DNA from 2 places in the Paenibacillus sp. J31P190 genome. Region 1 is predicted to be linked to the other one. Evidence: a T-box and tRNA genes for the amino acid it is inferred to sense, from the RefSeq annotation. Region 1 holds a T-box; the other holds one or more tRNA genes.
What was found. The T-box of region 1 lies ahead of AC58U0_RS12800 (valine--tRNA ligase). A T-box ahead of a tRNA ligase gene usually reads a tRNA of that ligase, here a tRNA-Val.
Positions count from the first base shown of each region.

Region 2: it encodes a tRNA-Val, which carries the amino acid that the T-box ahead of AC58U0_RS12800 (valine--tRNA ligase) is inferred to sense. The anticodon was not compared.

Region 1 covers NZ_JCAUAS010000005.1:264,289-279,910, forward strand. Annotated here, with positions in the region: gene AC58U0_RS12800 (valine--tRNA ligase) at 1-1,359, opposite strand, end outside; T-box leader at 1,459-1,711, opposite strand; gene AC58U0_RS12805 (LysM peptidoglycan-binding domain-containing protein) at 1,889-2,911, opposite strand; gene AC58U0_RS12810 (RluA family pseudouridine synthase) at 3,029-3,916, opposite strand; gene AC58U0_RS12815 (phosphodiester glycosidase family protein) at 4,200-5,699, shown strand; gene hemL (glutamate-1-semialdehyde 2,1-aminomutase) at 5,762-7,060, opposite strand; gene AC58U0_RS12825 (Crp/Fnr family transcriptional regulator) at 7,131-7,790, shown strand; gene hemG (protoporphyrinogen oxidase) at 7,787-9,253, opposite strand; gene hemH (ferrochelatase) at 9,250-10,197, opposite strand; gene hemE (uroporphyrinogen decarboxylase) at 10,199-11,263, opposite strand; gene hemB (porphobilinogen synthase) at 11,499-12,491, opposite strand; gene cobA (uroporphyrinogen-III C-methyltransferase) at 12,560-14,092, opposite strand; gene hemC (hydroxymethylbilane synthase) at 14,098-15,045, opposite strand; gene AC58U0_RS12860 (precorrin-2 dehydrogenase/sirohydrochlorin ferrochelatase family protein) at 15,126-15,622, opposite strand, start outside.
Region 2 covers NZ_JCAUAS010000009.1:238,282-253,903, reverse strand. Annotated here, with positions in the region: gene AC58U0_RS18230 (hypothetical protein) at 1-137, opposite strand, end outside; gene AC58U0_RS18225 (hypothetical protein) at 261-740, opposite strand; gene AC58U0_RS18220 (superoxide dismutase family protein) at 762-1,313, opposite strand; gene AC58U0_RS18215 (hypothetical protein) at 1,481-1,807, opposite strand; gene AC58U0_RS18210 (hypothetical protein) at 2,119-2,271, shown strand; gene AC58U0_RS18205 (alpha/beta-type small acid-soluble spore protein) at 2,429-2,638, shown strand; gene AC58U0_RS18200 (hypothetical protein) at 2,835-3,125, shown strand; gene AC58U0_RS18195 (hypothetical protein) at 3,234-3,428, opposite strand; tRNA gene AC58U0_RS18190 (tRNA-Val) at 3,787-3,859, shown strand; gene AC58U0_RS18185 (DUF2243 domain-containing protein) at 3,994-4,452, shown strand; gene AC58U0_RS18180 (metallophosphoesterase) at 4,463-4,975, opposite strand; gene AC58U0_RS18175 (Na+/H+ antiporter NhaC family protein) at 4,968-6,329, opposite strand; gene AC58U0_RS18170 (alpha/beta hydrolase family protein) at 6,333-7,166, opposite strand; gene AC58U0_RS18165 (hypothetical protein) at 7,334-8,470, shown strand; gene AC58U0_RS18160 (stalk domain-containing protein) at 8,521-9,294, opposite strand; gene AC58U0_RS18155 (DUF1906 domain-containing protein) at 9,376-10,122, opposite strand; gene AC58U0_RS18150 (DUF2277 domain-containing protein) at 10,275-10,553, opposite strand; gene AC58U0_RS18145 (hypothetical protein) at 10,739-11,095, opposite strand; gene AC58U0_RS18140 (DUF3231 family protein) at 11,122-11,640, opposite strand; gene xylB (xylulokinase) at 11,759-13,279, opposite strand; tRNA gene AC58U0_RS18130 (tRNA-Ile) at 13,541-13,614, opposite strand; tRNA gene AC58U0_RS18125 (tRNA-Met) at 13,626-13,702, opposite strand; gene AC58U0_RS18120 (hypothetical protein) at 13,794-13,958, opposite strand; gene AC58U0_RS18115 (hypothetical protein) at 14,124-15,622, opposite strand, start outside.

The sequences.
Region 1 (15,622 bases):
ATTCAAATTCGTGCTTTGGCAATGAGAACAAGCCGTAGCGTCCTCACGTGTTACCGTGATTTGACTACAATCTGCACAGTGCCATGCTGGAATCCTATGTCCCCACCACAATTGACGAGAAATACACCAGTCACGAACATTTTCAATCCAGTTCAAGTACGTTTTCTCGAAGCGATCCGGTACGAAATTAACGCCATTGCCTGATTTTTGCGTATCAATCGCTTTCTCAGCAAGCGGCTGCATTTTCACAAACCATTGCGTTGATAAATAAGGCTCAATCACGGCGCCGCTGCGTTCGCTATGGCCTACTTGATGCATGTGTTCCTCAATTTTGATAAGAACGCCTTGCTCTTTCAAATCAGCAACAATTTGCTTGCGGCATTCAAACCGATCCATTCCCTGGTATGGACCCGCATTTGCGTTCATCGTGCCGGTTTCGTCCATTACCAGAACTTGCGGCAGGTCGTGACGCTTCCCGACTTCGAAGTCGTTCGGATCATGGGCCGGTGTAATTTTGACGGCGCCGCTTCCGAACTCTTTTTCAACATACTCATCCGCAATGATCGGTATCTCGCGATTCACGATAGGAAGTAGCAGCGTTTTGCCGATGAGATGCTGATAGCGCTCATCCTTCGGATGAACAGCAACCGCTGTATCGCCGAGCATCGTCTCAGGACGTGTAGTGGCAACAACGATTGAACCTGTTCCGTCCGTCGTTTTGTATTCTAAATGATAAAGGGCGCCTTGCACCTCTTTATATTCTACTTCAATGTCAGATAGCGCTGTACGAGCCGCTGGATCCCAGTTAATAATATATTTCCCGCGATAGATGAGGCCTTTCTCATAAAGACTTACGAATACTTCACGAACAGCTTGTGAAAGACCCTCATCCAAGGTGAATCGCTCACGCGAATAGTCCAGCGAGAAGCCCATTTTAGCCCATTGCTCACGAATTGTATTCGCATATAGCTCTTTCCACTCCCACACCTTCTCCAAGAACTTCTCGCGTCCAAGATCATAGCGTGATTGTCCTTGCTCGCGGAGCTTTTGCTCTACCCTAGTTTGGGTAGCAATACCCGCGTGATCAGATCCAGGCAGCCAAAGTGCGTCATAACCCTGCATTCGTTTAGTACGAATTAAAATATCCTGCAGTGTAAAATCAAGCGCATGCCCGATATGCAGCATACCTGTTACGTTCGGAGGCGGAATCACAATGGTGTAGGTTTCTGCATCAGGGCGGGTGCCCGCTTTGAAAAATTCATTTTTAATCCAGTAATCATACCACTTTCGCTCAGCTTCTTTAGGATCGTACGTAGTAGGCATTTGCAATTGTTCTTTAGTCTCATTAGCTTCTGTCATAAGATTACCTCCATTACTATTATCTCTGTTAAACAGGCTTATAAGGCCTGTAAGTCCTCTCACATCGGCGTCCATTCAAACAAAAAAAGCCCTCCGCCCGCAAAGGACGAAAGGCTTGCTTCCGTGGTACCACCTTCATTCCGCGCAGCTTCAATAGAAGCGCGTGGCTCTCAAACAGATAACGGCTGCGGCCGGCGAATGCTAATGCTGCTCACCGCATAAACGGGCGCATACACTCACATTCACAACTCCAGGGCGACTTCGTTCGGTTGCTTCCTATGGAACCTTTCAGCGCTACCAGTTCCACTCTCTGAAGGGCTTACCGCCTACTACTCCCTATCAACGTTTCCAATATTACTCAAAATGGTTTACATCATATGATATCGAACATTTGAAATAGAGTCAATATATCATTCCAGTATTACCGTTTATACATAAATTATGCTTGATTCCGAAAGATGTTACGAAAATGAAAAAGAGCCCCCAGCCGCTATAAGCAGCCAAAGGCTCTTGCCTATGTACCTGTTATTTATCTAGGCAGATAAATAACCTGCCCAACTGAAATTTCTTGATCGCTCATACGGTTCAGAAGTTGAAGCTCACGCGGGTTGAGTTGATATCGTTTGGCAATGGATTCCAACGTATCTTCTTTTTGAACAATGCACAATTTTAGTTTCCTAAACTCTTGCGATCCTGTGTTGCTTTGTAGAAAGAGCCGCTTCCACTCCACAGCATCTATTCGCGTCTCTTCCGCAAGCGCAGCTTGCGCTTCTGCTTCTGCATTCCTCTTATCGGTAAGATACGAGCCTGCCTTAGAAAGAAGCGATTTAATACCGTACGGGTTGATGTCCACAGCCTCATCCGCCTTTTTGCCAAAGGCGACTTTAAGTTCTTTCTTATCTTCCGTAACCACCGTGTTTTCTTGATGGGGTGCCACCTTTAATTCGGTTTGTTCAATCTCCACAACAACTACACCATCGTCAGAACCAACCTCATCTTGAAAAGGAGCCACATTTGGAGGAACTGCAGCATAAGACGCTACATTTACAGGTTCTCGTATGGTTGGAATTGCCGGTAGTTCCTGTAAAGGCTGTGGCTGATAGGGCATAGGCGGCTCGAAACTTGGGATGTTAACCTCATGAACGAAAGTAACTTCCTCTTCTTCCCGCCAGCTCTCCAGCGGAGCCGAAACAATTTCGACGCCTTGTAGGGAAAGCACACCTGTAACGTTCAGACTTCGCGCTGATAAAAGATCAATATCAAAATTTTCAATTTCGACCTGAATATCTTCCACACGATGAATGCGATTTAAAGGTAAGGTGATCTCAACTGGAATCAGATGCTCTAGTGATCTGGGTGAATCCCTTTCTTCACTGAAATAATTGCCCGTGAGCAGCAAATTCCCTTTTAGGATTGCCTGATCATCCAAAGTAATTACCTGAATATGAGGAAGCAATTCTACATCATTTAATTCTTGTATCCCCGCCAAATCTTCTTGCAAATGAACGCGTTCATAGATATCGAACCTTAAACCTGGTTGTTGTTCAGACACCGAATTAATCCTCCCTTCCATCAAATCCAGATGCTGGACAGCATTCGGATTGTTTGGCCATTTACTTGTTTGTCTCTAAAAGTATATGGGTGGGAAGGGCTAGGCATGACTACATTTTTACGGGGCTGAAACTTCTTCTAGCAAAAGCTTGAAATCTTGCGGCAGAGGAGCATGCACGATCACGTGCTTTTGAGTAACAGGGTGATCGAACGAAAGCCTCTCCCCATGCAGGGCTTGTCGATGAAATAAACGCGATGAACCCCCATATAGGAAATCCCCTACGAGTGGGTGACCTAAATGACTGAGATGGACCCGAATTTGATGGGTTCTCCCTGTTTCTAGCGTAAGTTCCACGAAAGCTGCTTTCTTCATTTGCTCTAAGACCCGATAATGCGTTACCGCTTGATCACCGCTTGGTGAAACTCTTCGCTTGCCTGAAATATAGCGATCTTTACCGATAGGTTCATCTATTGATCCTTGCTTTGTTCGGAATACGCCCTCAGCTAGCGCTACATAGCGTCTATCAATCCGTTTATCACGCATTGCTTCATCAAGAAGCGCATGCGCCCACTCATTTTTGGCATAAAGTACAGCTCCGGTCGTATCTTGATCTAAACGATGTATATGCCGAACTCCACAAGTCTGGCCAGTCGACTCAAAATAGAAGGCTACCGCAGAAGCCAACGTACCGCTTTGCCCTGCTTCAGCCGGATGTACGGACATGCCTGCCGGTTTATTAACGACAAGACAAAAGTCGTCCTCATACAAAATGCCAAGATCATAAGGTTCGGGTCTGAAAGCTGCCTTCTCTTCAGGAAAAGCATGAAGTCGAACTTTGTCATCCTGAATCCGAATAAGACCTTGGGAGGCTAGTCGAAGAAAATACTTTCTAGGAACAGGCAGTATAGCTGCTAATTCTTCTATTGCCCCCGGTTTAAGAGGTTTCCATAACGGATTTGGAATCGGGAGCTCCAACCATTCACCGCTGCGCTTCCACTCTGTCATTTAAGTGTTCCTTTACGAAAAGATAAATAGATTACGAGCAAAATAACTAGAAAGACAAAAACAACGGCCATTAAATCTATTGGAAAATCGAAAAAGTAATATCGTTTCATAGAATTCAAGACTCCTTAAGAAAATAGGGATTATGTACACTTTATTTTAACAATTACCATTAACAATTGCATGCAAAAATATGATAATATAAATCTTGTATTGTTTTTTTTCGACATTTCTTATCAAAATATCTAATACCAAAATAGAATAATAGAGCAGGAGAGGAACAACCTTGGGTAGTTCAATATTAGAGCATTTTCGGAATTATAGTTGGCTGAAACGCACTTTTCTCGTTATAGCTGTTTGTGCTTTTCTGAGTTCAAGTTTCTTATTTCTAACCCCGCCTGGGGCATATATCCGCGAGTATTTGGCTAAAACCGTTATTACGACGCAGCATCGTGACTGGGCTTGGATTTTCGTTGGTGCTGAGCGCAGAGATCAGTTGGTTCTCGAAATGCAAAATTTGACCGAAATCAACTCTGTTGAAAAACAAGATTTGCGGGCAGTTCAATTCAATAAAAATCGTTCTACAGAAAGTCTTGTGAAAGTCGAAGATATTTCTGGTCAGTTTTGGAAGGGCAAGAAAATGTATGTTTATGACCCGCGAACGATTCGTGTGGTTGTCCCCGCAAAGCAAGGTGAAGGGGAAAGAATTACATCCATGGTAGAGCGTACTGGCGCTGTTGCCGGCGTAAATGGCGGAGGCTTCAACGATCCAGACGGACTTGGAAACGGATTTGCTCCAATTGGTGCTATTATGTCCGGCGGAGAAATTCTTTATACTGACCAAGAAGGCAGCGTTCCTCAACATATCGTTGGATTCACTAAAGAAGGCACACTCATTATCGGCAAATATACGATTGACGAGCTGCTTAAACTTGGTGTCACTGACGCCGTATCGTTCTATCCGCGAGTTATTGCTAACGGAAAACCGCTCATTACTAGCGGAGACGGAGGCTGGGGACGCGCACCTCGTACAGCTGTGGGACAAAAAGCCGACGGAACGGTTATCTTCATCGTGATCGACGGCCGACAAACGCACAGTGTAGGTGCGACTCTCAAAGAGGTACAGGATATGTTTCTCGCAGATGGCGTCATTAACGCTGGCTTCTTAGATGGCGGAGCATCCTCCGAGATGGTATACAACGATGAGCTGATCACGAAGCCCTCCAGTCGTTATGGGGAGCGTCGCTTACCTTCTGCTTTCCTAGTTTTTGATCATCCTGACCAAGTAAAAGTCAAGAATGTTTGGGAAGGACTTAAGACAATTGATCCAGGCGGTGCTTATGACCACCCTGAATTCTTGAAAGAACAAGCGAACAAAAAAGCAAACCCGCCTAAAGCAACAGCTACACCGAAGTCAACAACGTCAACCAAGCCTGAATCCAGCACGGAAGCTGGTAAAAACGGCACGTCCAATCCTCCTTTAGGATCAGATAATGGAGCTGTCAAACCAAGTCCTTCAGCGAAGCCTGAAACTTCACCGACACCTTCTACGAAGCCAAGTCCTTCTCCGAGTACAGGCACTGGCTCTGGGACAGGTACAGGCAATGCCGGCACAGGTTCCGGCACTGGCACAGGAAGCTCCTCACCAGGAGCTTCCACATCATCAAAGCCGAGCCCGACGCCTACACCGAGTACAAGCCCTAACCCTAACCAAGGACAAACAAACACTGGGATTAGCGCACCTCCGCCATCTACTACTGTTGCTCCAACTACAAAAACAAACTAAATCTTCTACATAAACAGCAAAAGACCTGGCCGCATTGGCCAGGTCTTTGTATGTTCACAGATTTATAATTGCTTCAATGCTTCACGATGAGCATCGATTGTAGCAGCAATATCTTCATCGGAATGAACCGTAGATACAAACATCCCTTCGAATTGCGAAGGTGCAACCGAAACCCCCAAATCGAGCAAGTGGCCGAAATAAGCATTAAACTTAGCTAGATCAGACGTTTTGGCTGAATCGTAATTCGTGACAGCCTGCTCGGTGAAGAATGGACATATCATGGATCCAACGCGGTTAATTGTGCTTGCTACGCCAAATTCAGCGGCATTCGCAGCGAATCCAGCTTCCAGCTTCGCAGACTTGCGTTCCAGTTCCTCATAGACATTGGGCTCGCCCAATAAGGATAACGTTGCGAAGCCTGCTGCCATCGCTAGCGGATTACCGGATAAGGTTCCCGCCTGATAGATTGGACCTGCAGGAGCAATCTGCTCCATGATGTCCAGTCGACCTCCATAAGCGCCAACAGGGAGTCCTCCGCCAATGACCTTACCTAGACATGTTAAATCAGGTGTAACGCCGTACAAGCCCTGAGCGCAGTGTTTATGCACGCGAAAGCCTGTCATCACTTCATCGAAGATTAGCAGGGTGCCATATTGCTGAGTAATGGATCGCAATCCTTGTAAAAACCCTTCAGCTGGAGGCACTACTCCCATATTCCCTGCAATCGGCTCAACGATTATTGCCGCGATTTCTTCCCCGAACTTTTCAAACACTAATTTAACGGAAGCCAAATCATTGTAAGGCACGGTGATCGTATTCGAAGCCACGCTATTCGGAACCCCTGGACTGTCTGGAAGGCCTAGTGTGGCTACACCGGAACCAGCTTTGATCAGTAAGGCATCAGCATGACCATGGTAGCTTCCTTCGAATTTCATGATCTTGTCGCGTTTCGTAAATCCACGGGCTAACCGTAGCGCGCTCATGGTCGCTTCTGTCCCTGAATTCACCATCCGAACCATATCAATGGACGGCACCCGTTCAATGACCAGCTTTGCCATTTCCGTTTCTAGAAGCGTTGGAGCACCGAAGCTTGTCCCTTTTTCTGCCGCTCCTTTAATGGCTTCCAGCACGACAGGATGAGCATGTCCTACAATTAACGGGCCCCAAGATCCTACATAATCGATAAAGGTATTGCCGTCAATATCCGTTACGCGAGAACCTGAGCCCTTCTCCATGAACAAAGGTGTTAAACCAACCGACTTGAAGGCGCGAACTGGACTGTTGACTCCACCGGGAATGATCTTCTTAGCTTCTTGAAAGGCGGCCGAAGAGCGCGTGTCGATTCTACTCGAATTTTCCATAATTTCATACCCCCAGTAATCTATCTATGATAAAATGAGTTGACTTACTACATATAAAGGCGGTACCCATATGATCGATATCATCAAAAAAGTACCTTTATTCTCGCAATTGAATGAAGATCAATTCAACGCTCTAGCTCAGATTTGTACAAGACGTTCCTTTTCAAGGAGTACCGTTCTATTTTCCGAAAAAGAAGTCGGTTCCGTCTTTTATATGGTCCTCAGCGGCTCTGTCAAAATTTTCACAACAAGCAGTTCAGGTGAGGAAAAAATATTGTCCATTTGCAAATCAGGCGAAAGCTTTGGTGAACTTTCGCTGATTGACGGCAAACCGCGATCAGCATCAGCCCAAACTTTGGAGGACAGCATGCTTCTCACATTGACAGGACAAAGCTTCCTCGATCTGCTACGCACTCATTTTGACATTACCATGGGCATTATGCAAGAGCTCAGCAGTCGACTGCGCGATACGAATCAACAAGTATTCGACTTGACCTTCTTAGACGCGAGAACGCGTGTCATCAAAAGTTTGATCAAAATGGCGAACAAACATGGGTTGCGTAACGGGAATACGATTAAGATTAAGCTGGTACTTAACTTTGATGAAATATCTCAATTGGCCGGCGTACAAAAAGTGACGCTCATGCAGGTGATTCGTGATCTAGAAGAAAAACAAATCTTAATGATCTCACCATCAGATTTCAAACTAGATCTAGCCAAGCTTCGTTAAATCGAACTGACTGTTTCTACGGCTTCCCGAGACTGGTTTTGGATCAGGTCCGCTAGCTGCCACGCAGCCTCTTTACCTTGCCTTATACAGTCAGGGAGACCCACTCCATGGAACCCGGCACCCACGACAAGGACTTGAGGCATAGCCGCAGCAAGCTCTTCACGGAACTGTGCAATCTGCTCCAGATGATCGACAGGATATTGTGGCATTGAATGCATGAGGCGAGTTACATCCGCAAAAAGCGGTTCCGCCTTTAGTCCTAATAATTCCCGCAGATCATGACGTGCTTTGCTAACTAGTTGTTCATCCGACCACTCCGGCCACTCTTGCTCGCCTGCACGACCGATATAACAGCGCAGAAGCACCTTCCCGTCTGGGGCTGTATGCAGCCATTTAGCAGATGTTAACGTACACGCAGTTATCGTCCTGCCCTCGGTTTTTGGCACTAGAAAGCCCGAGGCGTCTAGTTCAAAAGGGATGTCTTTGCGATCGAAAGCCATAATAACATTCGCCACGGAAATGTAGTCAATTTTCTTAAGCTGATTTGCTGCTGGAAAATCGGATAACACCTGCGCTGCCTGATAAGTAGGCGTAGTTAGGATTACGCCATCTACCATTTCACTATGTCCATCCTCAAAGACAACCTCTGCTTGCTGCTGTCCCATTTTACGAACGGATACAACCCCAACGCCATTTCGTAGATCCACCGTCTTCAAGGCGTCTTCTAAGCCCGAAACCAACGTCTGAAGTCCCTTCCTAAACGTTACAAAAACCGAGTTACGAACAGCAGAAGGTAAGTGAGCACTCTCTTCACCTACATTTTTACGACTGGCCATCATCCCTAGAATTAAACTTCGATGCTTCTGCTCCATCGCTCGAAACTGCGGGAACGTTGCTTTCAAACTAAGCTTAAACGTATCACCTGCATAAATCCCCGCTAGAAGCGGTTCCACGATACGCTGGAGCACTTCTTTCCCTAAGCGGCGCTCCAGAAAATGCCCAAGAGATTCATCTGTCGATACATCTTGCTTAGGAAGGATCAAATCCAATGCGGCTCGCATTTTACCTAATGGGGAAATGAGGCCCGTCTGCATGAACGGTGTCATTTGCGTTGGTATGCCTAGCACTAAGCCAGGCGGCATGCGGTGCAGCTTGCCTTGACGTACAATATAGGTCTTTTTCGCCCCGGGATTGGTACCCGTAAGCTCATGTTCTAGCCCAAGATCATAAGCCAGATCAATGATAGGACGCTTCCGCGCAAGGAAGGAATCCGGCCCTTTTTCAATAACGAAACCCTCTCGTTCTATGGTATGAATTTTCCCGCCAAATGTCGGGGACTTCTCCACCACAGAAATACGAAAAGGGGCTCCCGCAGACTCCAACCTTTTCTTTAAGTAAAAAGCTGCGCTAAGCCCCGTAATCCCCCCGCCAACAATCATGTAGTGAGGAATCGTCGTACTCATGATAAACGGGTGACCTCTTTCCATTTCTTGTAGACAACATCACTCAATGTTTCTAGGTACAGAGGGTCTGTATTTAGTGATTCTGTTCGTTCCACATGCAGTCCAAGCTCTTTGGCCAGAGCCTGTGCTTCAATATCGATGTCGTAGAGAACCTCCAGATGATCCGAAACAAAGCCGATCGGGCATAGGAGTACATTCTTGACGTTTTCTTCTTGATTGATCTTCCGCAAAACATCCAAGATATCCGGACCGAGCCACGGCATCGCCGTTTGCCCTGCGCTTTGCCAACCAAACTGCCAATTCGTCAGCCCTACACGTTCAGCAATAACTTTGGAAGTGGCAAGCAATTGATCTGGATATGGATCTTTCATTTCAAGTATTTTCTCAGGCAAGCTGTGCGCAGTAAAGATAACGCGCACATCATTTCGATTCACACCCGAGAATTTCTCCAAAGCTTTGTCAACACGTGCACTAAGGGCTTCCACCAATTTAGGATGAAGATGGTAGTCAAGTACGAAATCAATCTTCAGATCAAGCGCCTCTGCTTTATCTTTCGCTCTTTTGACATAGCCGCCAACGCTCATCGTGGAGTAGTGAGGGGCTAGAACGACTCCCACAGCCTCCGTAATACCGTCTTTAACCATTTGCTCCACACCGTCTTCTACGTAAGGCTGAGCATGCTTCAGACCCTGGTAACAGACGAATTCAAGGTTTGGATGTTCTTGACGAAGTGTATCTTCTAAGCCTTTAACCTGCTTGTTCGTATTTTCACGCAGCGGGAAGAACCCTCCTACAATTGCCTCATAACGAGCCGTTAGTTCATGCAGCTGCTCAGGCGTTGGAGGATGCCCACGTCTAATGTGTGTGTAATAAGCTTCAACTTGATCCAAACTTTCCGGAGTACCATAAGACATGACTAAAACACCAATACGCTGACTTGCCATGCTAAACACCACTCTTTTCTGCTTGCTGCGTTAATACGGAATGTGAGTAAGTATGAATGAATGTAGTCAAATCCTTTAGCTTCTCAAGCGATGCTTCCGGGAATAGACCATGGCCAAGGTTAAAGATATAGCCTGGTTGCTGGATCCCTTCATCAATAATGGCTTTCGCCTGTTGCTCAATAACGCTCATCGGAGCTGTTAAAATATAGGGATCCAAGTTGCCTTGTACGGCAAAGCGTTCGCCAACTCTCCCGCGGCCTACAGAAATTGGAATCCGCCAATCTAGACCAATGACATCCGCTTGGATATCTTTGAGATAAGGAAGTAACTCCCCTGAACTCACGCCTGGGAAATAAATCTTTGGCTCCTTCAAGTCCGCAAGTTCTTTGAAAATTCTCGTCATTGTAGGCAGTACATACATTTGAAAATCTGCAGGAGAAAGCGCGCCAACCCAGCTATCAAATACTTGAACAGCTTTGGCACCCGCTGCGATATGCGCTCGCAAGTATGTAATGACCATATCGCCAAGCTTCTCCATTAAGGAAAACCAAACGGTTGGTTCGGAGTACATTAGCTGCTTCGTACGAATATAGCTTTTGGATGGCCTACCCTCAATCAAATAGCTCGCAATCGTAAAGGGCGCACCCGCAAATGAGATGAGGGGAACCTCAAGCTCCTTGTCTAAGATACGGATCGTTTGAATAATATGCGATAAATCTTTCTCCACATCGATAGGACGCAGGCGCTCAACATCTTGCGCTGTCCGAACGGGTGTATGAATCACAGGACCGACATCTTTGACAATATCAAAATCAACCCCAAGAGAAGCAACGGGATTCATAATGTCCGAATATAAAATGGCTGCATCAACACCCAACTTTTTAATGGGCATCATCGTAACTTCCGCAGCTAGCTCTGGTTGCTGACAAATTTCGAGCAGTGAGTACTTTTCTTTGATTTTGCGATAATCCGGATCGTAACGTCCAGCTTGGCGCATATACCAAACGGGCAGTGTATCCACCTGTTCTTTTCGGCATGCTTTAATAAAATTATCGTTGTAGGTCATGAGGCACCTTCCATATATAGGGATCTTTGGCCCTAAGCCAAAGTCTCTCCGATTGGTTTCCATCTATTCTCATTCATTATGCCCTAATTATACCCTTGTCACAACTGAAGTAAGCTTAGGTTTTGCGACAAAAGTATGACAAAAGAACCATCCGCACTAAGACTACATGCTGATCGTTTCCAGCGGAAACTGCTCGCCTCTGCATCTTAGGTGAATGGCTCTTATTGGAAATTAGCTATTTTTTTAAATATCTAGCAATATCTTTGGCAAAATAAGTCAAGATGATATCAGCACCGGCACGTTTGAAGCTTGTCATTGTTTCCATCACGATGGCCTCTTCATTCACCCAGCCCTGCAAGGCTGCAGCCTTAATCATCGAATACTCCGCACTTACATTATAGGCTACTACCGGCAAATCGAAGTTATCCTTCAACATCCGAATGATGTCCATATAAGCAAGAGCTGGTTTCACCATAAGGAAATCAGCACCCTCTGCAACGTCACTTTCCGCTTCACGCAAAGCTTCGCGCCCGTTGGCTGGATCCATTTGATACGTCTTGCGGTCACCGAATTGCGGTGTTGAATCAACAGCATCCCGGAATGGACCGTAGTAAGCCGATGCATATTTTACGGAATATGCCATAATCGGTGTATTCTCGTAGCCTGCTTCATCTAATCCTGAACGAATCGCATGTACATAGCCGTCCATCATATTGGAAGGAGCGATAATATCAGCACCCGCTTTGGCTTGCGATACAGCCGTACGAACCAACAGCTCCAAGGAAGCATCATTTGCCACATCCGCCTGTCCTGTCACCGGATGATGATGAATAACACCACAGTGGCCTGTATCCGTAAACTGACATAAACACGTATCGGCGATAATGAGCAAATTCGGGTTCAATTCTTTAATTAAACGAGTCGCTTGCTGCACAATGCCATCATCCATAAAAGCGGATGTTCCTTGCGCATCTTTATGATCCGGAACACCAAACAAAAGTATAGCTTGAATGCCGAGCTTTGTAATTTCTTCGATTTCTTCTTGCATTCTGTCTAAAGAAAAATGATAAACACCTGGCATCGAAGCAATTTCTGACTTGATGTTCGTACCATGTGTAACAAAAATCGGTTGTACAACATCGTGAACAGTCACTTGATTTTCACGTACCAGATTACGAATAGCTGCATTGCCGCGTAAGCGGCGATTACGAACGATAGGGAAACTCATGAAGAATTCCGCCTCCTTATTGGTGATCAGATGCAGCTCCTTAAGAAACTGCATCTGAGACATTTTTATTATTTATGTTGAGTAATACTTTGTACCAATGAAGCAACTGTAGCCTCTTCCGCCATATAAGTAACCGACAGTCCACATTGAATTGCGGTCTCTGCAGTTTTGGGTCCAATGCAAGCAATTTCAACCCCTTGCAGCAAGGATAGCGGATCTTCCACACCCAGCTGACGCAAGGCTTCAAGTAAATTTGTTACCGTAGATGAACTTGTAAAAGTTATGATATGAATGCTTTGATTTTGCAGAAGATGAATAATTTCATCCCCATCGTCTGTTGTGAGTACATTTTCGTAGACATCGACTTCGGTGACTTCAAGTCCGAGCTCTCTGAGCTTACCAGGCAAATAATCACGTGCCAAGTCAGCCGTAGGTAATAGCACCTTCTGACCGGCTTTTAAATCTGCTTGAATGGCTTCCAGGATACCCTCGCCTTGATATTTGGCCGGGAGTACATCCGCAATGATGCCACGCTCAGCTAGCGCTTCGGCTGTTTTAGGGCCTACGGCTGCTATGCGAGCTTTCCCCATTTTGCGAACATCAATCCCTTTTTCACGCAGCCTGCGGAAAAAATACTCCACACCGTTCACGCTTGTCAGTAACACCCAGTCAAATTCATGAAGCTTGTCTAGCGCCAAATCCAATGCTTGAATGGCCTCAGGGCGACTTGGCGGTTGTAGTCGAATAACCGGGAATTCGACCGCTTCTCCACCCATGTCATCAATTAAATCCACAAGCTCACTTGCTTGACTTCTTGCTCTTGTGACAAGCACGCGACGCCCGAAGAGCGGCTTCTTCTCAATCCAAGCCAGCTTCTCACGAAGCTTAACAACTTCACCAACAATAATAACGGCTGGGGATTTGAAATTAGCTTCTCTTACCTTCTCCGTAATATCAGCCAAAGTTCCCGTTATCGTTTGTTGATCCGCCCATGTTCCCCACCTGACGAGCGCAACAGGCATTTCCGGCGGTTTGCCGCAGCGAATCAATTCACGGCAAATTTGTTCAAGATTCGCTACACCCATCAAGAAGACCATGGTGCCAATCGCCTTGGCCAGATGCTCCCAGTCCAAACTGGAATAGGTCTTATTCGGATATTCATGACCGGTAATAATCGCAAAAGACGAAGTGAAGTCACGATGAGTGACTGGAATACCCGCATAGGCAGGAACCGCAATCGAGGAAGTGATACCCGGTATAATATCGAAGATCACATCGTTATCTGCGAGCAGCTCCGCTTCCTCGCCCACTCGACCGAAGACGCTGGGATCGCCGCCTTTGAGACGAGTCACCACTTTCCCCTGTAGGGCCAGATCTACGAGCAATTGATTAATTTCTTCTTGCTTTAGTATATGTTTGTCCGGAAGCTTGCCGACAAAGATCAGCTCAGCTTCCGGTCTACGATGCTTGAGTAAACGAGGGTTAGCCAGCCGATCATAAACGATGACATCGGCTTTCTGAATGGCTTCCATACCGCGAACCGAGATGAGTTTAGGATCTCCGGGACCCGCACCAACGAGATAGACTCTTCCTTTGTTCACGATGCTCACTTCCTTACCTCAGCCAGGATACCTTCAGCGCCTTGCGCAATAAGCTTATCAGCAACAAGCAAACCTAGCGCTTCCGGATCGCTCCCGGAAGCCGTTTCCTTGAGCATGGTGACGCCGTCCGGCGTACCGACCATGCCCGTTAAAGTGAGCAGCGGCACTTCTGATCCGCTGCTGTCTTCGCTTATGCTCGCGTAAGCGCCGAGCGGCACTTGGCAGCCTCCATTGAGTCTGCCTAGGAAAGCCCGCTCCGCTCGCACCGCGAGCGCGGTTGGCTCATGCTGGAACCTGCTCAGCAGGTCCAGCATGAAGGCGTCGCCGCCCCGGCACTCGATGCACAGCGCCCCCTGCCCTACGGCAGGGAGGCAGATCTCGGGCGGCAAGTACGCGCTGATGCGATCCTGCCAGCCGATCCGGTGCAAACCGGCCGCGGCAAGCAGAATAGCATCGAAGTTCTCATCATCGAGCTTGCGCAGCCTCGAATCAATGTTCCCGCGGACCGACTCGATGCGGAGGTCCGGGCGTAGGTGCTGCAGCTGGCTGGCGCGCCGCAGCGAGCTGGTACCGACGAGCGCGCCTTGCGGCAGCTCGTCCAGGGAGCGGTGCCCGCGTGTGATCAGCGCATCGCGCGGATCCTCACGCTTCGGCACCGCTCCAACGACTAGCCCTTCGGGTAGCTCGAAGGGCATATCTTTCATGCTGTGGACGGCCATGTCGATGTCGCCGTCCACGAGTGCCTGTTCGATTTCCTTGACGAACAGACCCTTACCGCCTACCTTGGACAAGGTAACATCCAAGATGCGGTCGCCCTTCGTGACAATTTTCTTTATTTCAAATTGACAAGCAATTCCATGTTCAGCTGCAAGTTGTTTTAAGAGCTCCACAACTTGCCCTGTCTGAGTAAGTGCCAATGCGCTTTGCCTAGTTCCTACGATGATTGTTCTCATCTCTACCCGCCTCCCTGTACTTGCTGCCCGATATCCTTGATAGCTGAACAAGCAGATAAATCCGTACCTCTATCTCCAACTTACTCCTGCATCCAAGGTTCTTTCTCTAAGGTTATGTAGAGCTTCTCTTTCCAACTTTCAAACGTGCCGTCCCGTATTTTGGCAAGCACATCCCATTCAAGCATCTCTTTAAACACACGTTGTCTGGCTTGTTTATCGGTCACCCTGCTCTGAATCAATAACCGCAAATCGCTAAGGAAATCGAGGTAAGTTTCATACTCTTCACCATAAGCGTTGTCTAATTCTTGAGCGATTTTACGAGCAGCCGAAGGGCTTGCCCCACCTGTTGAAACCGCAATAACTAACTTCCCTCTTCGAACAACAGAAGGCACGATGAAGGAGCTCAATTGAGGTTGATCAACAACGTTGACTAGCTGCCCCATACGTGATGCTATCTCATGCACATGAGCATTTACTTTCGCATCATTCGTTGCAGCTACAACCAAGATGTAGGGCGTAAAATCCGAGCTTTTGTCGATCATGATCGATGGATCAAACGTTTGCCTATATAGAACCA
Region 2 (15,622 bases), on a different contig from region 1:
GGCTGAATTCCAAGCTGACTCATGACGTGATTAATATCGATTTCTCTCACGATTGCAACACCCCATCCAGGTTTGTCTCTTTCTTTTTGTCTACACTTTACTTTATCGGTCATTTTGCCATCTGTAAATATGGACATATTGTCGAATCGCCTAAAAAATCAACAAACCTTTCATTAAGTTCACTTAATGAATTAAGTTAGAATTCGACAAAAAAGACAAAAGAGCTGCTTTCTGCGGCCCTTTTGTCTTTTCATAGACAACTATTGTACTTGCCCATTCGACGATGCTCTGGATGAAACAAATTCGCTTGCCCAATCTACCATACCATTCATTAAAGTCAGTATAAGATTGACCGCATCTTTCTCATTTAATGTACCATTGGACTGACTGCTAACATATTGGGACGTTTTTTGTTCTAACTTTTCTACGAGATCCTTGATTTTCAATAAATCATTGGCTAAGTCCGTTACTTGCTGACCGTTCGCGTCACCTTGACCGGCCCTTTTACTTTGATTCTGATTCTGATCTTGGTCTTGGTCTTGACCCTGCGCTTGTTGATTAGAGTTAGAGGTTTGCTGATCACTGCTGCTATTATTAAATTGTTGCTGCCCTTGGCTTCCTTGTGAGCTTTGAGAGCTGTTAATCAACATCTTCTTTACTTGCTCTAGCTCGATGAGTACCATATCATTTTGTTTGGTTAGTTCATCCATTTGCAGCTTGAGATCCTGTGTTTTAATCATGTTGTCAGACAGCTCCTTCCATTATTTCACAGCACCGCATGCAATTCGATTACCCGAATTACCGGATGGATCCGTCTTCAGATCATCTTCTTTCTCATGGATGACCAGACTAGCTCCTCCTTGCTTCAACAATGAATTAGGCTTGTCTAGAAGCAGCACTGCCGACTTTGTAATGGCATTGAACTTCCCATTTCCCTGTGCATCCACGACCAAATTGGGGAGATCCCCTGCATGGAAACCTTTAGGATTGTGAAAGCCGTGTTCCTTCTTAAAAGGATTGAAGTGAGCGCCTGCCGATTCAAAGTTGGGGGCTTCACAGACTGCTTTTTCGTGAAAGTGTAAGCCATGTTTTCCTGGTGTCAAACCGCTAACTTGGAGATCAATTTGAACTCCATCCTGAACAGATGTTAAATGGGCAGTCCCTATGGGTTGGCCGCTCGAACCAATAAGTGAAACTTGCAGCTCTGAAGGTGGTGCTGCGGCTTCAGTCGTTACTGTGCTCTTCACACTTTGACAAGCGGTAAGTACAAGCAACCCCAGACTGGCAGTCATGATGATCTTAATTGATTTCATACTGGCGATATCCTCCCGAATACTTGGCTTTTACATAATCTACCCTTAGGATGCACAACTGCATTACACTGTAACCGCATTAAAAGAACAATTTTTTCATCATAAGCGTTCTATAGCAAAAAGCCCGTAATCTCTCGATTACAGGCTTGATTCATTTCATTATCTCATTATAAAATCGTCATAAGTTTCGCAATGATTTGCAGATTCTCTAGCTTCCTCTTGTAGAAATGGAACTCAACCTTCGTATGCTCGACGGCGTCTTCCATCCGCAAAACTTGCTGCTGTAAATCTTTGGTGTATGGCCACATCTCCGCTTGTCGGTGAAGCTCATTTTTCCCTGTAACCATTCCGTCCCCAATAACTTCACATTCTTTGGCTAGAAGCTGATGCTTTGCCCAGGACAGTTCCGATACCGCATCCACATAGATGGCTTCTGCTTGTTTAAGCAATTCCGGTACAAGTTGTAACTCCAAAATAACATCCGAGCGATTCATTCGGATTCCTCCTAAGAGTTTTCGTAAGAAAACTAACTTCGTAAGCATAAGCTCAACTTAGTAAATCATGAACTTTTACTGCTTCGACTCATGTATATTCATAGAAAAAATAAAACATGCTTAATCGTGCTATCAGGCGAAAACAAAGCATTTTCTCGTAGGATACGACTTATATTGCTATACGAATTCCACATGGAATGACAAACCGATTAAGGTTACATTAAATCTATTAAATCCCCCACTCCCCTACTTGTTTAGCTTGCTAGAAGCCGTTATGATGATACTATACGTATCAAAGGAGGTGACAATATATGAGCCAAGAGGAAGAAGTTGTACAAAATGAAGAAGAAACTGCTCCAGAGTCCACCGAAGAAGTGGTGAACGAAGAGGTGTTTGAAGAAGTTGCAGAAGCTACCCAAGAAGCTGCTGCTGCGGAAGAAAGCACGGAATCCGAAGAGGAATAATCATCCTAATTATATATTCTCCCCCTACCTACTGGTTGGGGGTTTATTGATGTTTGGAAGACGGTAAAAAAACTTGTAACTTTTTTTAAATTTCATGAATAAATAAACTGAACATTCAAATAATACTGGTGTACCAAAAAAAAGGAGATGATTATGAATGGCTAGAAACAACACTTTAGTCGTACAACAAGCAAAGGCAGCATTGGATCAACTGAAGTATGAAGTCGCTCAGGAAATTGGTGTCCCTCTCTCCCCTAATGGTTACAACGGTAATTTGGCAACACGTGATGCCGGTGCCATTGGTGGCAACATCACGAAGCGATTAGTGCAAATAGCTGAGCAACAACTTTCCAGCTTCAAACGCTAATCCTTTGATGTAGGAGCAAGCAAAAAAGACTGATTCACTCGATCCTCCTTAGAGTGAAAATCAGTCTTTTCTTTTTTTCCTTCGAAATGATCATATATTCCTTCAATTTCCTCACCAGTTTCCACGGAAGTATTCTATTCTGGAAATAGTTCTAGTATGATTACGTTGTCCGTTATCTGATAAAGGAGTGTTTACCTTGACTGAACAATATGAAATATTCCGTGATCCCTATCGCATGCTCATTCTTTTGGCTACATTAGTTAGCGAACAAAAAGGCGAAAAAGCTCTTCAATTTGACAATGTACCGTATTTCGAGAATGATACGTTCCTCATCCAGAACGAAAAGTTTGTATACAAAAAGATTCCCACCGAAATCACTTGGTATCAATTCCTAGGAAGAGACATTACCTGCAATAAAGACTATACCCGCGAAGAATATAACAAAATGTTCGTTGATTGCCTTGCTTCTCTATACAACATCACATAACACATACACGGAGGCTGTAAGAGCAGCCTCTTTTCATTGCATATGAAACCATAAAAAAACGCCATTCATCGGAATCATCCGACTAGAATAGCGCTTCACTTTGAATCCTTATTTCTTTTTCACTTCTTCAACAAATACGTCACTTGCATCACGGTTACTCCCAAGCTCAAGGATCGTATATTTCTTCTCACCAATCATGATGACATCTTCGATTTCTGGAAGCGGATCCCCTAAATATACAGTGCCCAAATATACATTACTGCTCTTCAAACGCAAATTCCATCGATGCTGTTGTTTCGTCATTTCCTTGTTCCTCCCAAGATCTACTGTCATCAAGTTACCATAAATCAAGCCAAGATGAAAGCCCCACTATCAAACAAGCTCCTAAATATGGTACAGTAGTGTCAGATTGTCCGGAAAGGTTGACTGCTACTATGACAGTACAAGGAGTCTCAAAGGAAGAACTTTCCACCCTGCTCCCCATAAAAGACGTAGGCCACGATTCATTGGCGAACATATCTTACATTCCCAGGTCCAAAAAGAAACGAGGAACGCTTCCGTTTTTCCAAAAGCTGTTCCGTAATTGGCGTAAATAAGAATGATAACCATCTGTTGACAATCACTTAAATCCTTGGTATATTACTAATTGTCTTCAAAAAACGACTTGTTAGCTCAGCTGGGAGAGCACTATCTTGACAGGGTAGGGGTCAGTGGTTCGAGCCCACTACAGGTCATACTAAGAAAGTCCTTACATTGTAAGGACTTTCTTTCGTTTTTCACCCCCTGCACACAAAGGTTTATCCTTTATTTACCAAGGTAATACTATCATATGCACTATCATTAGGTTGAATGGGAGATATGATCGTATATGGATATAAAAACAAAGAATCTATTCATCAATGCACTAATCCTAGGGTTAGGCTTTATGGGTGCCATTGATGGCATCCTTTTTCACCAGTTTTTGCAGTGGCACCATGTCGTTGACCATCATAATCATCGGATTGAGCTGTTCTCAGATGGTGTATTTAATTTATTTGTAACGATGCTGCTAGTGTTTGCCTGCATTAAGATATTTAAAGATGCTTCAAATGATCGTCTTAGTTTCAACTGGCGAAACTTTATCGGTTCAATGATTATTGGTGCCGGCGCTTTCAATTTACTAGAAGGTTTAATAGATCATCAACTCTTAGGCTTACATCATGTTAAACCTGCTAGTCCGAATTGGTTGCTCTATGATATTGGTTACTTAATCTCAGGGGTGATTTTAATAATCATCGGATGCAGTTATGTGAAGTTAAAGATTGACACTAGAAAAAAGGTACGATGAAACCGTACCTTCACGACTGCTCCTCACTCACCACAACGGAATCCCGAATCTGTTCAAAAGAAACAGGCGTATAATCCCAATGCTCCACACTCACATTAAAATAATGACGCCCCTCGTATTTCTGGCTGTGAATGTGGCCATGTACATTGACGTAGGGCATTTGTTTATTCATATACATCGGCTCATGTGAGAGGAAAAAGAAATTCTTATAAATGATCGGGTACTCGCTTACTTCATCAAAACCGACTTCAAGCCACCAGGTTCTCGACCTTCCCCGATCGTGATTGCCTAGGATGAGGATTTTGTAACCATTTAGCTCCGAAACAATGGCTTTGGTTCGCTCTTTATTCAAGAAGGAAAAATCCCCTAGATGAAATACTTTGTCTTCTTGCCTGACGACAGCATTCCATTTGGCAATCATCGTCGCGGTCATTTCGTCAGCATCGGCGAAGGGCCGAGCTTCGAAATCAATAATGGATGAATGACCAAAGTGATGGTCCGATATAAAATAGGTATTAGCCACCGAATCCCACTCCTCTTCTTCTACTTAAACTTCCACTTTTTCTCCAACATAAAGACCACAGCAAAGTACACACAGGCAAAGCCCAAAGAAAAGGCGCGTAGCCAATATACGCTAGCACGGGTACGCCTACTATTGTTCCACAGACGATGGCAAGCATGTTCCACGGAATCATAGCAGCTAGAATGAGGCTTGAATCAGCCACAACACGGGCAAGTTGACTGCGAGGAAATCGCTCTTCCCAAAAAGGCAGTAAACTCCGCCCCGTCATCATAATAGGCAATGTTTGTGTGCACGACACAAGTCCAAGCCCAAGGCCAAATAGGGATGTTCGTACAGTCGCTGAAAGGAGTGAAGCGGACGTCGACCCTAGCAGCTTTTGCATATAAGTCTCTAGGATACGATACTTTTCTAAAATGCCACTGTAAGCACCCGCGAGGGCGATAAGTGCAATTAGCTCGGTCATGTTAGAAAGCCCTTTGGTTTGCAGCGAGTTAAATAAGCTGGAATGGTAACCGAACCACATATCATGCAGCCATTCATTCCAAGTCACTTGTTGCAAGCTCATGCCAATTACGATTGCACAAGCAATCGACAAGAGGAAGCCAGTTCTTGTTTTCAACCTTAAAAGGATTGAAATCAATAGAACAAATACTGGCAGCAAGAGCCACAAGCTGTACCTAAAACCCGAAGCAAACTGCTGATTGTGTAACGTGATGTCACTCTGATGCCATTCTCCACGAAAATCGCAAACTAAGAAAAACCCCAGCGCGACACCAAGCGCACCTATTGTTGTGGGTAGTAAGGCTTTAAAAAGGACTTGCATGGATACGCCTGTTGAAGAAGCTACAAGTCTATTTGCACTGGAAAATGGTGAAGTCCGATCACCAACGAAAGCACCTGACACAAGTGCACCAGCAACCATAGGAAGCGGGATATGCAGCAGCAGCCCCAGACCAATTAATGGGATACCCACAGAACTGAGTGTACCGGTAGATGTGCCCAACACCATAGAGATGCAAACGCAAAGTACAAATGAAAAGGTTAGAAAAAAACTAGGATCAACGATACTAAGGCCCAAATCGATCATAAATGGGATCGTACCGCTCAATGTCCATGTAGGGATAACCACACCAACTAGGGCAAGAATCCAAATGACCTCTTTGGTATGCTTGACACCTTCCCACATGCTTTTCAAGATGTTCCAAAATGTTGTTTCCGCTCGCCAAATAAGGAAAGCCAAGGTCAAAAGCCCTACTGAAAATCCAATCACTAAAGGAATATGTAGAAAATAAGCGACAGCAAGCCCTATAATCGTTATCGTGATAACTGCACTAAGTTGTCTAATCGTTAACATCGTTTAGGCTAACATCCCTTGTATCGTTCTTTTGGTTTCATGAATTGCTTCCTTCAGAGGCTTCGTCTCCCCTTGATATGGATGAACAGAACCAAAGGTGTGGTTGCCCTCAGGAATTCTAATCCATGCAATGGCGGCATTTTGCTCAACAAGCCTCTTAGAACCTCGGATTCCTCTCTCTCCATCTTCCGTCCCCTGAATAAGGGCGATTGGGAAATTAGCACCGCTAATCCTTCCCACGATATCGAAACGCTCACGATTATGCTCCATATCTTCTAAAATTTCGAGGTCTAGCGGCATGTTTTGCTTCGTGCGACCGTTCATCGTGTACGTTCGTCCTGTTGCCCGCATCTCCGCTTTATTTTCCTCCGTAAACAAATCGACATTCGCAATCCCGTTCCAGCTAATCACACCGGCAATGTGTTCAAGATGATCAAGTGCATAGATCAAGCACACAGCTGCCCCCCTGCTATGACCTAAAAGAAGAATGGGTTTCTGAGTGGCTGAGCCTTCACGGTTATGAATATCATTCACAACAGCATCCAAATCTTCTATATCTTTGGAATAAGTTTCTCGAGCAAACTTCTCAAGCTCCGTAAACTCAAGTAGGTCAGCACCCACGCCGTTGTGCGAAAAATTGATTGAAATCACATCGACCTCATCGGCTAACGCCTGAGCCGCATGCGGAAACATTCCCCAATCTTTGAAACCTTTGTACCCGTGACAAATAATTAAAGTCCCTCTGGCCGGTTGTGACAATGCTTCATAAAAGTCACCTCTTACAACACGATCAGTCTCTATCCATAGTTCAAACGGTTTACCCGTGCTTGGTTTCATTCGTATTTCCTTCCTCTCCAAATCGTGTTCTAAATGCTGCATACTTCTGTTATTTTATCACAAATCTAAATAGATCAGCATTAGCAGGACTACTGTTCATAAATTTAAGACATTTAGTAAAAACTTGATTATGTGCTTTTAAAACTGAATGAGGAGGAAGCTAACCTATGCATCCACTCCGAGCAAACAGCTTGCTCCTAAAGCTGTTTTACTCACTGTTGCTTACAAACCTTCTTACAGCTGCAATAGGTATAAACACACGGGCTCACGGCTATATGCCACTGCTTGAAGAAACCGCGAGTTCCGGAGAGTTCCAGCTGGTCGTTAAAGTTTCACCTCATGCGGCTTATCAAACTGAAGCTATATTTGTAGATAAAAAATTGCAACGAGAGCTTGATGATGCAGGTATAGGTGCGCCATTCGTCGCACCGCTTCCCCCGGACACCACGCTTTCCTTTGACAAAAAAGGTGTGCCACAACGATATGGTGTCACCCCGAATGGAGAAGTGGTAGATCTCGCGGCGAGACTCACGTTAAACATCTCAAGCACCGCTCAAGAAACACTGCGTTCGCAAGTTCAAGTTGTTAGAGCCAAGCATTATGGCGAAATACTTCCCTGGGAGGAGGCTAGTGAAGTCCTCCCCAAATACAGTAAATTCACCATCGTAGACGTGGAGAGCGGTCTCAGCTTTGAGGGGCAGCGCCGCGCAGGCTCACATCATGCGGATGTACAGCCGCTGACCAAATCCGACTCTGCGACGCTCAAAACCATTTACGGCGGCGCCTGGAGCTGGGACCGCAAAGCAGTCCTCGTGAAGCTGAACGGCCGCACGCTGGCCGGTTCCATGCACGGCATGCCGCATGGTGGGGATGGTATACCGGGAAATGACTTCAACGGTCATTTCTGTATTCACTTCCTCGGGAGCGTGACGCACGGCTCCCGCTCCGTCGACCCGGCGCACCAGGTCATGGTGCACCGAGCGGCAGGCTTGCTGACGGAATACATCAGCAAGCTCTCGCCTTGGGCGCTGATCGACGTATGGATCAGCGCGGCGAACCAAGGTGACCTGCAGCTGCTGCAGGTCACCACAGGGCAAGAACAGGCGCTGCATGTGCGAAGCATGCGCCGCCTGTCCAAGTTCCCGGAGCGGGACGTGTCCCAGCTCCTGCAGCTTGACACCGCGGTCGACGTTTCGGCTACGCCGGTACGTCCTTCCGCGGTTGCGAACAGGCGCGTGCTCTTTCGCCTCGAAAGAGCTTCGCTGGGTGAGCGCTGGTATATTCGCAGCGCTGTCATGCAATAATAAAGCCCGGCATCTCAGGAACTAGTCGAGAGATGCCGGGCTTATCATTTTTATTTCACCGTAATTTTACCCTTCATGAAATTCTTATGAGGCTCACAGAAGTACGTATACTCGCCTGGCTTAGCAAACGTAACACTTTCCGATTCACCCGTCGCCAAAAGCGCTGTTTGGAAACTGCCATCATCCGCGACAGCGTTGTGTTTCACTTTATCCTTATTCGTAAAGATAACAGTCGAGCCTGCTTCAACGGTAATGTCCCCTTCTTTGAAAGCAAAGCCCTCAATATTCACGTAATATGTTTTAGCTACCTCTTCTCCGGATCCGGAAGCTCCTCCGCTAACGAGATTAACCGTCCGCGTTGCTTCATCATACAAGACCTTAATCCCGAACACTTCAGCCAAAAAACGGGAGTGAACGAAGGTTGAACTGTTAATCAACTGAGCAGGACCGACCATCGATACTTTGGCGCCGTCCACATTGGCTTCTGAGGATCCGATCATGAGTTTAACCGTTTTTGCGTCCTTCTTTACGGTAACCGTTTGGGTAGCGGCATCATAACCAACCTCTGATCCAATACCTTCTGCAAAGGCACGGTACGGCACAAACAAAGAGTTATCAATAAGGTAGGACTCATCAAGCTGCAAGGGTTTGCCATTCAAAGTGAGCTTCATATCGGATTTTACCTGCTGTTGTACCGCTGCTTTCATACTCATGTCAGCCGCCATGCTATCATGTCCAGGTTCATGTTCCTGAGCCGAAACTGATAAGATGCTTGTAGTGAGCAAACCGAAACCGAGTATAACCGCGTATACACTTTTTTTCATATTAAAAATCCTCCTTTGAATTTGTACATCTACTCTATAGAGTAAACGTATCAATGGAGGATTCGGTTTACTTTCGGGCGATTATTGTTCCGGTTGACCCGAAACTCTGCGCAGCTCATTGGCCAGTCGATGAAATTCTTCCCTGGCAGCAGTGGACGACGTTGCCTCATATCCGGCCGAAAGAAAAGGTATAATCACATTGGCATCTTTAGGAGACAGAGGATACGACACGGGAGGCTCAGGTACTGTTATCGTACTCCACCAACCTTCTTTCCCATACGATTCATCGTAATCCACGCCAATCCCATGCTCAACCACATCGTTCAAGTATTGATAAATGTTTATGAAACTAGACTTTTTACCTCCGCTCCAAGCATACGTTTGCCAAAAATGAGAGCAAGCTCCCACACTACGGACGGCTTCCATCACGGCATAAGAACCATATACACCGGTCGTATACTCGGGTGTCGCCTCACTTGCTGCCCGAATATAGGCAATAATCGTTGGCATTTGGGCACTTGAGGCATCAAAATCGACAGCAAAGTAAATACAGCTGCCAGGTGGTTGGCCCAGCTCATGAGCAACCTGCACAGCCGTTGCCCCATCAGCCAAACCAGCACTTCTTCCTCCGAGAGCGCGATTCGCCGTAGTTTCGAAAACGGATACGATTTGGAGTCCTGCCTCGCTGATCGTGTCTGCTTCACTTTTGGTTAATGCCTTGTAACCGCTCGGAACGAGATATCTGGCCACAAACAAGTAGCCATCATTGACGAAAGCAGCGGCCGTTTGTGCCGTTAAAGGCGTTGAACAATCAAAACCTTTGGTCACTTTCTATCACCTATTTTCTACTAGTTTTCATACAGGATATGCTTAACGAGGCTTGAACGCTACAAGGACAAGTTGAAAGCCTATCCAGGTAAACACAAATAAGGCTCTTTCCCGTAAAGAAAGAACCCGTAATTACTTCATCTAGGATGTCATTAACCTTCTTTTGTTCCGAACCTTTTTGCATTCCTAGCACGCGCACGTTCGACTTCGACCTCACGATTACGAGGCTCAGCATTGGTTACCAGCGAGTCCAACAGATTCCGGGCAACTAAACTAACCTCTTTGACAGCTTGATTGAAGGCCACCTCATTCGCCTTTGATGGCTCAGTAAAGCCCGAGATTTTTCTTACAAATTGCAGCGAGGCCGCCTGAATTTCATCATCAGTAGCCAAAGGATCGAAATTGAATAGTGTTTTAATATTTCGGCACATAGCTTTCTCCTTTTGATATCGTTATAAACTTAATTTTACAATAACATCCGAAATTAAGCACACTATCCATTCATCGCGGCAAAAAACCGACGCAGCTGGTGCATTTTCTCGATTATTGAAATAAACGAATAAAGGCCGACGAATATCGTCAGCCTCTCTCTTTTTCCAACTATTCATACTTGGTATTATTGATAACCTCGGTACGATGAACCATACGAATTACCATAGTTCGTTTGTTGTTGAGGTTGCTGCATATTTAAAGACTGAAAGCTGCTTTGAGCCGTTTGTTCAAGCTGTCTGCACAGCTGGGAAACGTGTTGTAATTGTTGAATAGCCATTTGGTGGCCTTGCAGCGCGGATTGAATGATTTGGACGGCTTTTTGTTCCCGTTGTGCTAGCTCTTCAAGCCTCAATGCGTTTTGCTGTTCTTGTTGAAGCATCTGTTGGTACATCTGTGAAGATTGTTGCGTTTGGTTTATGAGTTGTGCAATGATACCTTGTGTTTGTTGAAATTGGCTATTGATATTTTGGTCTTGATACATTGTAAATCCTCCTCAAATTTTGGATCTTAAGCTTCTACTAACTCAGGTCTTTTGATTTGTAGAGGCGGGGGCACAAGCCAGCCCTTTTCTTTACTTAGTCGAAGAGCCTTTAATCCGATAGCAGCCTTGGTGACATGGTACTTTGCAAAAAGAGCACCAACGTCTTCACGAATAGACTTGCCCATTACCTGACTGCAAGTGATCAGACCCGCCGCCAAATCAGCCGATACCATAGCTGCAATCTCGGGATCAGTGAATCTTGCCCCGATAGGTATCTCCTCTAGTTTCGCTTTCGGGCGATCAGGCTGTCCCGGATGAGGAACGATACCATTACTACTAAGAATTTCGTCGCACTCTTTAACTTCTAATTCGGCTTGGTTGATGACATCGCCGATGATTTCTTTTAAGTCCTTATCTCCAGCATGATAACTTAAAGCTCTATAACCCGAAATACATCCCTTCGCTGCCATGGAGAACTGCCAAACATCATAAACCTCCCCGTAATGCAAGGGCTCGTCCTTGGGTTTCCCACTTAAAATTCCCATTCAAACCTCTCCTTTCTTACCTTCTTTTTTGCAACCTTGTATAAGGTTTCTCTCCGGAGTGACTTTTATCCCAACAAAAACAAAAAAACCTGATTTCTCAGGTTTCCATCGATCTGCACTATTGGTTTGATTGACTAGGATTGGTTAAACCGCTCATTCTTTTGAACAATTCCTTATTGCATTGATATAACTCTCTAAAGAAAGCGTACTGCTCTTCGTAAACGGATCTGTTCTTCAAAATAGGCGTAATTGGCCTCTCAGCATGCTTCACCACGGTCTCACACGCTTCCTCAATTGAAGCATATACGCCTGCCCCTACTCCTGCCATCATAGCCGCGCCAATGCAGGCCTGCTCTTTCATAGTGGATGGAAATAACTCACAGTTTAGCACATCTGCAAGTATATGCAGCCATAAGGCACTTTTAGCTCCACCACCGGCCATCACGATTCGGTCAACTCTCACACCCAATGCCACCAATACCTCCAACCCATCGCGAAGCCCAAAAGCCACTCCCTCCATGACAGCCCGAACCAAATGGGCTTCATTGTGCTTTAGCGTTAAACCGAACATAGCTCCTTTGGCGAAAGGGTCCATATGCGGGGTTCGCTCCCCAGTCAAGTAAGGTAGGAAAATAAGCCCTTCTGATCCTGGGGGAACCTGAGCAGCACTTTCATCGAGTGATCTGCTATCCTTATTGTGGAGGATATTTTCTGTTAGCCATCTATGGGATAGGCCAGCATTCAGCATCGCCGCCATCATATACCATTTGCCTGGCGCTGCGTGGGTGAAGGTGTGAGTTCGCAGCAAGGGATCATAGGTAGGTGTTTTTACAGGGACAAACCATTGTCCACCTGTGCCCAACGTACACGAAGCCTGTCCCTGGTGTAAAATCCCATTGCCAATAGCCTGCATGGTTTGATCTGCGCCGCCAAAGACAACAACAGTACCTGCTGGAATGCCACAATCATTTGCTGCCTCCGTTGTCACCTTTCCTGCAACCTCCCAAGGCTCATGAACGGTTGGCAGCAGTTCCGGATCGATGCCGAGCTGTCCCAACAGCTCACTGGACCAACACTTATTGGCTACATCATAAGCTAATGTGCCTGATGCATCTGTTGACTCGGTTCCTACTTCGCCTGTAAGCCTATACCTGATATAATCCTTTGGCAGCATGACTTTCCAAATCTTTTCATATGTATCCGGTTCATTCTGCTTTAACCACAACAGCGATAAAAGCAGAAACCCGGTCGCAGCCCGGTTCTGTACTAGCTTGCCAATCTGCTCGATAGCATACATCGCCTCAAGCTGTTCTTTTTGTTTGATTGAACGCTGATCGCACCAAATAATCGCCGGCCGAAGTACTTGTCCGTCCATCCCTATCGCAACAAGCCCATGCATTTGTCCAGATAAGCCAATAGCGTAACGGTCGCTGCTACCTACTCCTGCTTGCCTGACAGATTCAGATAAGGTTTGTTGTACTGCCTCCCACCATAACTGAGGCTCTTGCTCCGCATAGCCGACCAAGGGCGAATGAATGTCATAACTTTGTTGAGATAAGCCTACCATCCGTCCCGAGGGGTCCATGGCAGCCGTCTTCACGCTGGAAGTCCCTAAATCTATTCCGAGAAGTGTTGTCATTATATATCCCCATCCATTTCTGAAAAGTTCAGCCTGTTTTTACTGACCAGTATGCTCATATCCCATCAGTGCCAGCATCTTGCATGAACAATTCTTCGACACTCAAGGTCGCTGTCCCTTTAGGAAAATTGGATAAGCGTGCGACATTTCGGTCTAAAACGTAAAAAAAGCCTCTCCATATCATCGAAAAGTGATGAGATCGAGAGGCTTTTTTGATGTTATAAAATAATAAAAACCCTTATACCAAGGGTTTCCGTGCTATGGGCCCAGAGGGACTCGAACCCCCGACCAATCGGTTATGAGCCGACCGCTCTAACCAACTGAGCTATAGGCCCAAAATAAAATTTGGTTGCGGGGGCAGGATTTGAACCTGCGGCCTTCGGGTTATGAGCCCGACGAGCTACCGGGCTGCTCCACCCCGCGTCATTAGCTGCCGCTCAACAGCGACAAAAATAAATATACACTAAATGCGCGGTCTAAGTCAAGCGTTAATTTCTAGGGTATTTCGTGTAAATTACGTGTTATAACGAACGCCAAATCGCCCTTTTTTGGACTTAAATACTTCCACTTCTTGTGGACATTCATAGCCGTAAATCCACCAATCCTCTTCCATTCTTTTCGCCAAGCAGCCCGCTTGAAACTTGGAATCGTATAATTTAGCCCAATATATCCAGTTCATTGCATTCACTCCGTTATGTTCATATCGTTAATCCTATCTTATCCAAAATAAGTCCAGCTTATGAGCACTCCTCCCCTAAGCAATGAGTTACCGCTCAATATAAAGCAAAAAAACTACTTGAAAGTGATCTAGAGATCAGGTCCAAGTAGCTTTTCGTTGAATTATCTATTGTTTGAAAGTAGTCAACAACCGTTTTACAGATTCACCATATTCGTTCGTGAATGTCTCAAATACTTTGACCTGAATCGGAAAGTCCAGTTGGTTGGATCTCGCATTTAGATTAATTGTGTTTGTTCCATTGTACAAACGTCCTTCGCCTGACAAGGCTTCAACTGATTTTCCAACCGGATTTCCAACATTATCGAATAATTCGAATGAGAGCTTGCTATTAAACTTATCTACGGTTACTTGCTTATCCGGTTTAATGTCCAGATCCAGCTTCAGTTTATAATCATACGTCATATTACCTTGGAAAATAGCTGAAATTGTCCAATCTTTAATAGTAATACCATACGGATACACGTTCAAAGTTTTGCTCGTTGGATCATTCTTCTGAACAGGTACTTTCGCCGTCGCAAGCAGTGATTTATAAGTCGTTTCTCCACTCACTTGTTGGCTGTAAAGGTTCATTTTCAGGCCTTCACCTTTTTCAGATGCTGGAAGTGCATACGAATAACTAACGACATACGAAGCATTAGGAACAACACTTAGTGCAGTAGCTTCCTGTCTTCTGCCTCCATATGCATAACCATCTTTACTAACAAGCTCCGTTTGGATTGCCGGAATTGGGATCGGACGGTCACTGTTGTTCGTCAGTTTAAACTTCGCCACTGCCGTATTAAAGCCATCGTCTTCATTACTTGTTACATGTAATTCAACCAGCGAAACATCGACATTAGAAGGAACGAATTTATTCGTAGAATCCAGTTTAACTGGTGTACCTAAGGTATATTCAGGGGCTGGAATGACTCCCTGCGTCACAGCTCCTGTAGGGAGAAGAATATTAACGCGTCCTACCCGATAGGTGTCTTCGCGGAACTTTCCATCACCCGTCGCAGTGGCAAAACTCTCTGGTGTCACTACATTCAAGCTAGTAAATTCCGTATCTAGATCTGTTGGAATGACAATATGAATATATTTCTTCTCACTTGGATCTAGTACGACGGAAGCTTCGGCGCGACTGCCGGAATAAACGTTATTTTCTGTTTTCCCATCAATCCCAAAGTTAGGTACGGTTTGACGTTCTTTGGTCGGATTCACAACTTGAATTTGGACAACTGTGGAAACGCCTTTGGCTGTGATTTCCTTATGAATGTCAACAGGTATGAATCCAAGGGATGAGCGCAAAGAAGGTAAGGTAAAAGCTTCTCCCCATTTAAGAATAGCGGTTGGTTTCGTTATGGTGCTGTCACTGCCATTCCATACGAAGCCAGAGTCAACTGCTACGGAAAGCAGTGTTGTTTCTTCTTTCGGGTACACTTCAAGATCTACATCTACAAAGCTGAGGTCTGTAAGAGCAACATCATCACTCCGCTCAACCGTCGTCAAGTAGCTGAGCTCCTGCTGGCTCTTGGGTTGTATGGATTTAGGGTTTTTGGCACTTGGCTGCAGCGTATATTCGATACCATCGGCCATCCGAACTCGCAGTTCATAGTCAGGTATAC